One region of the Methylophilus sp. UBA6697 genome, then DNA from elsewhere that is predicted to be linked to it. Evidence: predicted binding sites of a transcription regulator. Region 1 holds the regulator's gene; the other holds the start of a gene.
What was found. The regulator sigma-54, encoded in region 1, starts transcription at its own class of promoters, with help from an activator protein. The targets are predictions, from matches to a motif close to TGGCACNNTTCCTGCT.
Positions count from the first base shown of each region.

Region 2: the regulator sigma-54 is predicted to act here: its motif matches at 3,073-3,088, upstream of msuE (FMN reductase).

Region 1 covers NZ_DKJH01000031.1:4,054-9,616, forward strand. Annotated here, with positions in the region: gene B3355_RS09035 (KpsF/GutQ family sugar-phosphate isomerase) at 1-358, shown strand, start outside; gene lptC (LPS export ABC transporter periplasmic protein LptC) at 385-1,017, shown strand; gene lptA (lipopolysaccharide transport periplasmic protein LptA) at 1,033-1,689, shown strand; gene lptB (LPS export ABC transporter ATP-binding protein) at 1,701-2,447, shown strand; gene B3355_RS09055 (RNA polymerase factor sigma-54) at 2,454-4,001, shown strand; gene tyrS (tyrosine--tRNA ligase) at 4,048-5,286, opposite strand; gene B3355_RS09065 (anhydro-N-acetylmuramic acid kinase) at 5,407-5,563, shown strand, end outside.
Region 2 covers NZ_DKJH01000041.1:403-5,965, forward strand. Annotated here, with positions in the region: partial or broken gene B3355_RS10615 (ABC transporter ATP-binding protein) at 1-112, opposite strand, end outside; gene B3355_RS10620 (AMP-binding protein) at 109-1,272, opposite strand; gene sfnG (dimethylsulfone monooxygenase SfnG) at 1,297-2,385, opposite strand; gene msuE (FMN reductase) at 2,426-3,001, opposite strand; gene B3355_RS10635 (SfnB family sulfur acquisition oxidoreductase) at 3,448-4,680, shown strand; gene ribB (3,4-dihydroxy-2-butanone-4-phosphate synthase) at 4,756-5,463, opposite strand; gene B3355_RS10645 (amidohydrolase family protein) at 5,484-5,563, opposite strand, start outside.

The DNA.
Region 1 (5,563 bases):
CACGGGGGATGCGATCCCCGCTATCAGCGAGCATGGCACCGTACAGGAAGCGATTGCACAGATTTCGAGCAAAGGCATGGGGTTTACAGCGATTGTCGATAGCGCACAACACCCGATCGGCGTATTCACCGACGGCGATTTGCGTCGCCTGTTTATGCAAGGTGCAACCGATACGCAACAATCAATCAAAACGGTCATGAATACGCAGCCACGTTTATTGGGCATGCAACAAATGGCAGTTGAAGCAGTCAACCTGATGGAGCAATATAAAATTAACGGGTTTATGGCAGTGAACGAGCAGCAGCAATTAGTGGGCGCATTTAACATGCATGATTTACTCAAGGCAAAAATCGTTTAGGTTCACTGACGCCCTGGAACGCCCGCATGCTTAAACACCCCATCTTATTGCCGATTGCGTTAATGCTGTTTTTAGCGCTGCTGACGTTCTGGATTAACCAGACCGTACAGGAGCAGGCGCTGAGCTTGAGCCGCTTAAGTCGTCACGACCCGGATTACATGCTATACAACTTTGTCAGCACGCGTACCGACGCCACTGGCAATACCAAATACGTGTTAGCTGCCGCAGAAATGCGCCATTTTCCGGATAACGACTATACCGAATTACAGCGCCCGCGTTTCACCCAGTTTGGGCAGGATAAACCTTACACGCAAATTCATGGCCAGCACGGCAAAGTGTCAGCCAATGGTAAACTGGTCGAGTTTAGCAAGCAGGTCAAGGTCATACGCCAGGGCACGCTGGCCAAGCCTGAAATGCAGTTGCAAACCGAACATTTAACGCTGGAACCGGATACAGACCTCGCTTACACCGATTTGCCGGTCACTATCCGCCAGCTACCGGCGACGGTGATCACAGGTACCGGCATGCGTTTTGATAACAAGGCAGGCACCATGCAATTATTTAACCGGGTGCATGTACATTATGTACGCGCACCCGCAGTCGCAAAAACTGCAAGCCCGGCAGCGAAGGCGAAAACAGGCAATCACAAGGGTCGTTGATTCTGGAGAAATGAGTTGAACACGCACAAGCCATTATTTTATGCCACCTGCTTGACCTTATGGGCACTGCTATCGTGGTCAACCAGCGTGCTGGCTGAAGAGTCTGACCGTGACCAGCCGATTGAGCTGGAAGCGGATACCGTGACTGTGAATGATGCCAAAAAAATCAGCATTTATACCGGCAATGTGATCCTCAACCAGGGCACCCTGCAAATCAAAGCCGACAAAATGATTGTGCGTGAAGACCAGGATGGCTTTCAGCACAGTACCTGTACCGGCAACCCGACCACATTCAAGCAAAAACGCACAGGCAAAGACGAATGGATGCAAGGCAGTGGGCAGCGTATTGAATACAACGCGCGCATGGACAAGGTACAGCTATACACCAACGCCTGGGTCAAACGTGGTGAAGACCTGGTCACCGGCGACTACATCAGTTATGACGCCAATGCAGAGTACGCCGAAGTCATTGGCGGCACCAAGGCTAACCCCAATGGTACCGCCGGTAGCCGCGTCAAAGCGACCATTCAGCCCAAGAACAAAACCACGCCGCCTGTGATTGATAACAAGCCAACCTCGCAACAAGGGCTGCGCATGAACCGCTCACTGCAAATCAAAGTGGAACCGGCACCCGCCGACACCACTAATGAGCCTACGAAAGCGCAACCCTAAAGACCGGCCTTATGCAGACAACAGTTTCACCAGATCATAACCACTTACGTGTCAGCCACCTGAAAAAAGCCTATCAGGGACGCACCGTGGTTAAAAACACTACACTTGAGCTACGCAGCGGCGAAGTGATTGGTTTGCTCGGCCCGAATGGTGCTGGCAAAACCACCAGCTTTTACATGATTGTTGGCCTGGTCGCACTGGACGACGGCAGCATTACGCTGAATGGGGCAGATGTCAGCCGCGCGCCCATGCACGAGCGCGCCCGCATGGGCCTGGCTTACCTGCCACAAGAAGCATCCATTTTTCGTAAAATGACGGTGACTGATAATATTTTATCAATCCTGGAAACCCGCCCTTACACGGAAGAAGAGCGTGAAGCGCGGCTGGAGTCTTTACTGGATCAATTACATATCCAGCATATCCGTCACAGCCAGGCCGTCAGCCTGTCGGGCGGCGAGCGCCGCCGCGTAGAGATTGCGCGCTGCCTGGCCACAGATCCAAAATTCATCCTGCTGGATGAGCCATTTGCCGGGATTGACCCGATTGCGGTGATTGAGATCCAGAAAATTATCCGCTACCTGAGCAGCCAGAATATCGGCATTTTGATTACAGACCACAACGTGCGTGAAACCCTGGATATTTGTGACCGGGCGTATATCGTTAATGAAGGCGCTGTGTTTGCCGCAGGCACGCCAGACGAAATCATTCAGAACGAAGGCGTACGTGAAGTCTATCTCGGCAAGAACTTTAGGCTGTAACCTGATATGAAGCAAAACCTGCAATTACGCATCTCACAAAACCTGGCGCTCACCCCGCAACTGCAGCAGTCTATCCGCCTGTTGCAGTTGTCCACGCTGGAGTTAAGCCAGGAGCTGGAAACCATCCTGCAGGAAAATCCGTTGCTGGAAATGGCAGATGGCGAAGAAGGAGAATTTGAAGATAACTCGCCATTGGCCACCAGCTCGACAGACACAGAGCAGGTGGATGCAAGTTCATTTGATGTCGCTACCCAAAACGACCTCACGCCCCCTGCAGAGAGTCTGCGTGATGAACCACGTGACGAAACGAGCGGCACTGAAGGCGAACAACCAAATCTGAATGAAGAATTCACGCCGCCCGAGTTTGAAGATGACTACGAAGAGTTTGGCAGTGCCAGCAACTGGGACGAAGCGGGCCGCAACAACCTCGATGATGAAGATAGTGACTTCTCTCGCCAGGACGCCAGCAACATCAGTCTGCGCGAGCACCTGATCAACCAGATGCAATTGGCACATCTATCCAAGCGTGACATGGATCTGGTGAAATTTTTGCTCGACAGCATTAACGATGATGGTTATTTAGAGCAGGATCTACAGGAGATTGTCGACCTGTTGCCGCCAGAGCTGGAAATTGAGTTACTGGAGCTGGAAACCGCACTGAAATTGATCCAGAACCTGGATCCGATCGGCGTCGGTGCACGTGACCTGCGTGAATGCATCTTGCTACAACTGCAAGTACTGCCGCCTGAGACACCTTATCTGCGTATTGCGATGGCAATTGCCAAAGATCACCTGGCATTGCTGGCCAACAAAGACTTTGTCAAATTGCGCAAGGTACTCACTTGCGACGAAGCCGCGCTCAAAGGCGCGCAACAACTGATCCGCCAGCAAAACCCCAAGCCAGGCAATGAGTTTGCGACCTTTAGCCATGACCACTTTATTCAGCACGATGTCGTGGTCAAAAAAATCAAAGGCATCTGGATGGCGTCGCTCAATGATGGCGTGATCCCCAAATTGCGTATCAATCAGTTGTATGCAGATATCCTCAAGCGCAACCGTGAAAGCTCCGGCCAATATCTGCAGAGCCAGATGCAGGAAGCCAAATGGATGATTAAAAATATCCAGCAACGCTTTTCTACCATCTTGCGTGTGTCGCAAGCGATTGTGGACAGACAGCGCAATTTCTTTGAACATGGGGAAATTGCCATGCGGCCCCTGGTATTGCGCGAAATTGCCGAAGAGCTCGACTTGCATGAAAGCACGGTTTCTCGCGTGACAACGCATAAGTATATGCTCACGCCACGCGGTGTATTTGAACTTAAATACTTTTTTGGCAGCTCAGTCGCCACCGATGCGGGCGGCTCATGTTCTGCCACCGCCATTCGCGCGCTCATCAAACAAATGGTCGCTGAAGAAAACCAGAAAAAACCATTGTCTGACAATCAAATCACCGATACGTTGGCGCAGCAAGGCATTGTGGTTGCGCGCCGCACCATTGCCAAATACCGCGAATCGCTGAATATTCCACCAGCCAATTTACGCAAATCGCTGTAAACCAAAAAGGCCGCAAATGCGGCCTTTTTGAATGAGTAACGCATGTTTACTGGATGGTGATTTTGGCAAACTTGCGCTTGCCCACTTGCGCCACCACGGTCACTCCTTTTGCCAGTGACAGGTTTTTATCATCAACCTTTACGCTATCCAGCTTCACGCCGCCTTGTTGCACGGCACGCATGGCTTCACTGGTGCTTTCCACCAGGCCCGCCTGCTTGAGCAACTGGCTGATACTGATGCTATCACCGTCAATCGCCACTGCTACCTCAGGCACATCATCAGGAATCCCGCCTTTAGCCCTGGTCTGGAAATCTTGCAGGGCTTTTTCAGCCGCCGCCTGGCCGTGGAAACGGGCGACGATTTCCTGTGCAAAACCGACCTTGATATTACGCGGATTGTCGCCAGCAGCCACTTGCACTTTCCACTGAGCGATGGTTTCCAGGGTGGCAAATGACAGCAAGTCGATGTAACGCCACATCAGTTCATCAGAAATCGACATGATTTTGGCAAAAATCGTCTCAGGCGCTTCGCTGATACCGATGTAGTTACCCAAAGACTTGGACATTTTATTCACGCCGTCCAGGCCTTCCAGCAACGGCATCATCAACACGCATTGCTGCGACTGGCCAGCCTGCTTTTGCAATTCACGGCCCATGAGCAGGTTAAATTTCTGGTCTGTGCCGCCCAGTTCCAAATCGGCCTGCAAAGCCACAGAGTCATAGCCCTGCAATAAGGGATACAAGAATTCATGAATCGCGATTGGCTGGTTGCCTTTGAAACGCTTGGAGAAGTCATCTCGCTCCAGCATACGGGCAACCGTATGGCTGGCTGCCAGTTTGATCATGCCCGCGGCACCGAGGTCGCTTAACCACTTGGAGTTAAACACAATCTCGGTTTTGGCCGGGTCCAGAATCTTGAATACCTGTTCGGAATAGGTGTCGGCATTCGCCTTCACCTGTTCGACCGTTAACGGCGGGCGCGTGGTGCTTTTACCCGTCGGGTCACCAATCATGCCGGTAAAGTCACCAATCAGGAATTGAATCTGGTGCCCTAGATCCTGCAACTGGCGTAATTTGTTAATCAGCACGGTGTGCCCGAGATGCAGGTCAGGTGCGGTGGGGTCAAAGCCTGCTTTCACACGCAAGGGTTTGCCGGTTTTCAGCTTTTCAATCAGTTCTTGCTCGATTAATAGTTCATCGGCACCGCGCTTGATAATCGCCAGTGCGTTCACAATCTCTGGACTCAGTGCTTCAGTCGTCACTGAAGCTTGGTTTACGTCTGTCATAAAGGTTCTTTTTTTGAGGCGCGCGTTGCGCACGCTTCGTCATGAAAGTAAAACAGCTATTTTAACGTAATCCCATGCATTTCTGTAAGCCAGGCATGAGCAGTGTTACACTTATGCCTTATGAATTTTTCTGCCCCACCCACTCAAACACGCCTGTTTATCGGCCTGATGTCTGGTACCAGTCTGGATGGGGTGGACGCCGTCCTGGTCTCGCAACAAGGCGAGCATCTGCAGCAACAAAGCCAGTATTTCCTGCCTTATCCGGCGGATATCAGAC
Region 2 (5,563 bases), on a different contig from region 1:
GGGCGCAGATTTCGCCCTTCTTCACGGCGAAACTGATGTTGGTGATGGCTTTCACGCCCTTGAACGACAGTGAAATACGGTCCAGGGCAAGTAATGGTGATGCGGCTGTCATAGCGCGGCTCTCAGTGCTTTTAAACCAAAATAGTCTTCAAGCGCATGCTGCTGACGCGGAATCACTTGAATCTGGCTGATCTGCCATGGCAACTCTTCCGGCCAATCACGCACCTGGATGCCAATGGCGCGGAAGAACTGCTCGGCCTCGGCCGACAAAGGCTCACCCACCAATAAGGGCACCCGTGTACGCCGCAACCCAAGCACATCCTGCAAAGGCAAGATCACCAGCCACTGCGCCAGCGTGGCGAGCACTGGCACGCGTTGTTGCGATAGCCGTAATGCCCACGCCACGAAGGAAAATTGCCAGCTGTTTGGCAGCGGCCAGCGTGACTGTGTCAGCGTATACAGTCGCTGATAGGTCGCCGCAGTCCCCGCCACCAACGTCGGCCCCAATTCGCGCCTGTCGGTATCCCTGGTCGCCAGGTTTTCCGGAAAATTCAACGTAAACCCGGCCAGCAACCAGGGGGATAGTAAATACCTGGCATGGCCGCTGGCCGCAAATGCACGGGCTGCCAGCGCTTGCTCCTGATCAGTCAACGCCTCATCCGCCACCAGTTGACGGCCATTGTTCAATAGCTCGGCATGGCTTAATTCGCGATACTCCAGTTGATACTGCGCACTTAAGCGATAAAAGCGAAAGGCAATATCATTAGCCGCTGCACCAATGGTTAAATCGGGTGCTGCCTCTGCCCCCGTTGCCACAACCTGGGCATAGGCCGAGAGTGCCGGATGCTGGTAAGCCGCCAGGCCACGGGCATCGGCATAAATCACCAGTTGCACATCCGGTTTGGCCTCAAACACCTGATCCACCTGCGCTTGCCCTTCGGCAAACACAAACTTCGGCCGCAGCGTATGCAACAAATCCAGCAACTGTGGTTGTGGATAAGCAGCATCTAGCGGCGCAGAGACACCGCCCAGATAATGCGCAGCTAAAGACAACAACAAGGCTTCTGGCCGCGGCTCACTGAGCAACACCAGCGTATCGCCCTTGCCGAATCCCTTGTGCTGCAAAAAGCGGGCGGCGAGCAATACCGCGCGGTGCACCGACTGCCAGCTACTTTCCTGCCAGATCCCCAGTTGTTTATGGCGAATCGCCACGCCGGCAGGCCGCTGCGCTGCCTGCGATGCTAGCCAGTTCGGTAATGTATCAGCGGCCATATGACGATTTCTTTTCGAGATTGATCAAGCAGCTTTGGCCAGTTTTTTGGCTTCGAGCTCACGCACCAGCGGCAACACTTTCTCGCCGAAGTAAGCCACCTCTTCCTGAAAATGCAAAAAGCCAGACAGGATCAGGTCTACACCCACGGCTTTCAGGGCGACAATGCGTTCTGCAATTTGCTGCGGCGTGCCGATCAGGTTGGTTTTAAAGCCATCGTTGTATTGCACCAGGTCGTCAAAGGTCGACTTCGCCCAGTTACCCTCTTTCTCCGGACTGGAGGCACCGGCATTCTTGACCTCATGGCCAAACGCATTGACCGCGTCAGGGTTGGCCTTGGCGATGATCTCTGCCAGTACTGCTTTGGCTTCTTCTTCGGTATCACGCGCAATCACAAAGGCATTGACGCCGATTTTGACCTGGTGATTGTTGGCCGCGGCTTTGGCACGGATATCATCTACCTGCGCCTTGATGCCTTCGACCGTATTACCATTAGTGAAATACCAGTCAGAGACACTGGCCGCCATATCGCGCGCCGCACGTGAGCTGCCGCCCTGGAAGATTTCAGGATGGGGTTGTTGCAATGGTTTTGGTTTCAGGCTGTAGTTGCTGAAACGGTAAAAGTCGCCACGGTAAGTGAAGTTATCTTGCGTCCAGATACCTTTGAGCGCCTCGATAAACTCTTTGGAGCGGCGATAGCGCTCGTCATGATCCAGCCAATGCTCGCCAATGGCAGTAAATTCGCCACGGAACCAGCCAGAGACGATATTGACCGCCACCCGGCCTTCGGTCAGGATATCAATCGTCGCCAGTTGCTTGGCTGCCAGCACCGGATTCCACGGACCAGGCAAAATAGCCGCAATCACTTTCAATTTGGTGGTCGCTGCCAGCAAGGCATGCGAAAAAGACACCGACTCATGCTGGAACTCGGCGCCATAACCGGCGGTAAAACGGATCTGGCTCAAGGCATATTCAAACCCGGCATTCTCGGCAATTTGTGCCAGCTTGCGGTTGTAGTCGATATCCCAGCTGGTGCGCTGTTCGATATTGCTAACCACCAGGCCACCGCTAACGTTAGGCACCCAGTAGGCAAATTTAATATTTTCTGTACTCATCATCGCTCTCCAAATAATGTTCGGCAAATCATCGCGTGGCTTATACCGCCAGCAAACGGTCTTTATTCACAAGCTCTCTATGCTTGAGCAATGGCAAGGCACGCTCCACCGCCAATGCAATACGGGCAGTGACCGCCTCGCTTTTCACCTGATAGTTTTCAAAATCTGCTTCGGTGGCATAGACACCAATCGGCAAGGTCAGCGCCTGAAAGAAGCTGAACAATGGGCGCAGTTCATGATCAATGATCAAGGCATGGCGCTCGCTGCCACCGGTCGCCGCCAGCAATACCGGCACATCGACCAAGGCCTCATAATCGACCAGGTCAAACAAGTGTTTGAATAAGCCGGTATAAGACGCGCGGTAAACCGGCGTCGCCACAACCAGCAGGTCAGCCGTTTCAATGGCCTGGATATCTTTTTGCACTTTCACTGGCAGCGCTTTGGGATCATAAGAAGCAACCAGGCTGCTGCCTATTTCACTTAACTCGATCACATGCAGATCAATAGGCAATTGCTGCCCCAGTGTTTGGGTGATTGCTTCCACCAGCGCAGCGGTTCTGGAAGGCAACTTATAGCTGCCGGAAACGGCAGTGACTTTTAACGGACGGCTCATCATGACTCCTAATTAAGGTTGCTGCTGCCGCTTTGTGTGTTCAATCGCAGGCAGGCCAGCTCACCAATACTATTAGCAGCATCCATGCCAGATTAAATTAATCATAAATATCAATTACTTATGATGTTTTTTATGATTTTCAACGTGTTGAATTCAGGCTAGTTTTGCTGATGAACTGCTGATATATCAGCAACTTTTCTAAAAATGCAGCAGGCAGGTCGATCTCAAATGACCTTGTGGCAACGTGCGATTGCTGATTAATCAGCAGGCATTCAGCAGAAAACTGTTTCTGTAGAGGCGTGCAAAAACCCACAACCAAACCTTATCGTTTAAATTCAATCACTTAACAATTGGCATATTAAATGCAATGCAGTAAGGCAACGCGCAGCCGCTTTTTAATGGAAACACTGCGCCTTTATTCCCAACCTTTACTTTGACAAGGATTCAATATGACTGCACATGCAAGCAAGATTGCGCATTTGCCCGAGCACCCGCCGCGCCAACCGGCGCACGTGATCACCAGTGACGCCGAAGCGATTGCCGTGGCCAAACAAGTCGCGAGTGAAATCGCCAAAGAAGCCGCTACGCGTGACAAAGAAAGACGCCTGCCGCGCAAGGAACTGGATTTATTCTCCAGCAGCGGCTTGTGGGGCATTACTGTGCCGAAAGAATATGGCGGCGCGTTTGTGTCGAACAAAACCCTGGCCGAAGTCATTGCTACGGTGGCAGAAGCCGATCCCAGCATCGGGCAGATTCCGCAAAACCACTTGTATATGGTGGAAGGCCTGCGCCTGGACGGCACGGACTTCCAGAAAAAGTTTTTTTATGAGCTGGTGCTGCAAGGCGTACGCTTTGGCAATGCGTTTTCTGAAATCGGCACCCGCAGTGTCAATGATGTCAAAACCAAACTGACACCTACCAACAGCGGCTACTTCTTAAACGGCAAAAAATTCTATTCTTCTGGCGCTTTGCTGGCTGACTGGGTACCGGTAGTGGCCAAGGATGAGCACGACAATACCGTGGTGGCTTTTGTACCGGCCGGGGCAGAAGGCCTGACCATCATTGATGACTGGTCCAGTTTTGGTCAACGCACGACGGCCAGCGGTACCACCCTGCTGGAAAATATCTTTGTGCCCAGCGAGTATGTGTTGCCACACCATTTGGCGTTCGACCGCCCGACGGCCATGGGTCCGGTAGCACAAATTATCCAGGCCGCGGTAGATACCGGCATTGCGCGCGCCGCGTTCAAGGATACGCTGCATTTTGTCCGCAACCATACCCGCCCGTGGATTGATACTGACCTGGAGCATGGTTACGAAGATCCACATACCATTAAAGACATTGGCGATTTGCAGATTCGTTTACACGCGACTGAAGCTTTGTTGGCGCGCGCCGGGGAATACATAGACGAAGCGCAACGCAACCCGAACGAAGACACCGTGGCAGAAGCCTCCATTGCCGTGGCCGAAGCCAAGGTATTGAGTACCGAAACCGCGCTGCTGGCAGGTAGCAAACTGTTTGAACTGGCCGGTACACGTTCTACGCTGGGTGAGTACAACCTGGACCGCCACTGGCGCAATGCCCGTACCCATACCCTGCATGACCCGGTACGCTGGAAGTATCATGCCGTGGGCAATTACAGCCTGAATAACGTGAAACCGCCGCGTCATCCGTGGATTTAAGCATAGACTTAAACTAGCTGCAGTAAAAACAAAGCCCTCACATGGAGGGCTTTGTTGTGTTGATCAATCGTTGATTTAACCGCTATACACCATGGCTGCATCGAGCAATGTGCTTTGTTGCCGAACAGGGCGCACAGGCTGGCGTGGATAGGTCACCTGCAACTGTCGCTCGCGGTAAGCAATCATATCGGCAATCGTAATCACCTTTAAACCGTGCTGTTTGGCAAAGCGCAGCAAGTCTGGCCGCCTGGCCATGCTGCCATCATCATTGACGATTTCGCATAGCACGCCCACCGGTTGCAAGCCTGCCAGTGCCGCTAGGTCATGCGCCGCCTCGGTATGGCCTGGCCGCTCCAGCACACCGCCACGGCGCGCACGTAACGGGAAAATATGGCCAGGGCGGTGAAAATCACTGGCCACACTGGCTGGGTCGGCCAGCTTGCGTAGCGTGAGCGCACGATCCGCCGCCGAAATGCCGCTGGTGGTGCCGTACTTGTAATCCACACTTACTGTAAACGCGGTGCGGAAAGGGTCAGCGTTATGCGTCACCATTTGTGGTAAATCCAGCGCCTGTAAACGTGGCGCGGACATGCCCACGCAGACCAGGCCGCTACTATGCCTGACCAGAAACGCCATTTTTTCGGTGGTAATTTTTTCAGCGGCAATAATCAGATCACCTTCATTTTCACGATCGGTATCATCGACGACGATGACAAATTCACCATTGGCAATGGCTTCTACCGCATCGGCGACGGCATCAAATGGTGGTAACGGAGATTGCATAGTTATTCCTGCCTGCATTCTTATACGCTGAGCTTTAACAAGCGCGCAGCATTCTGATAAAACACTTTTTCCAGCACCGCATCTTTAAAACCCAAGGCGG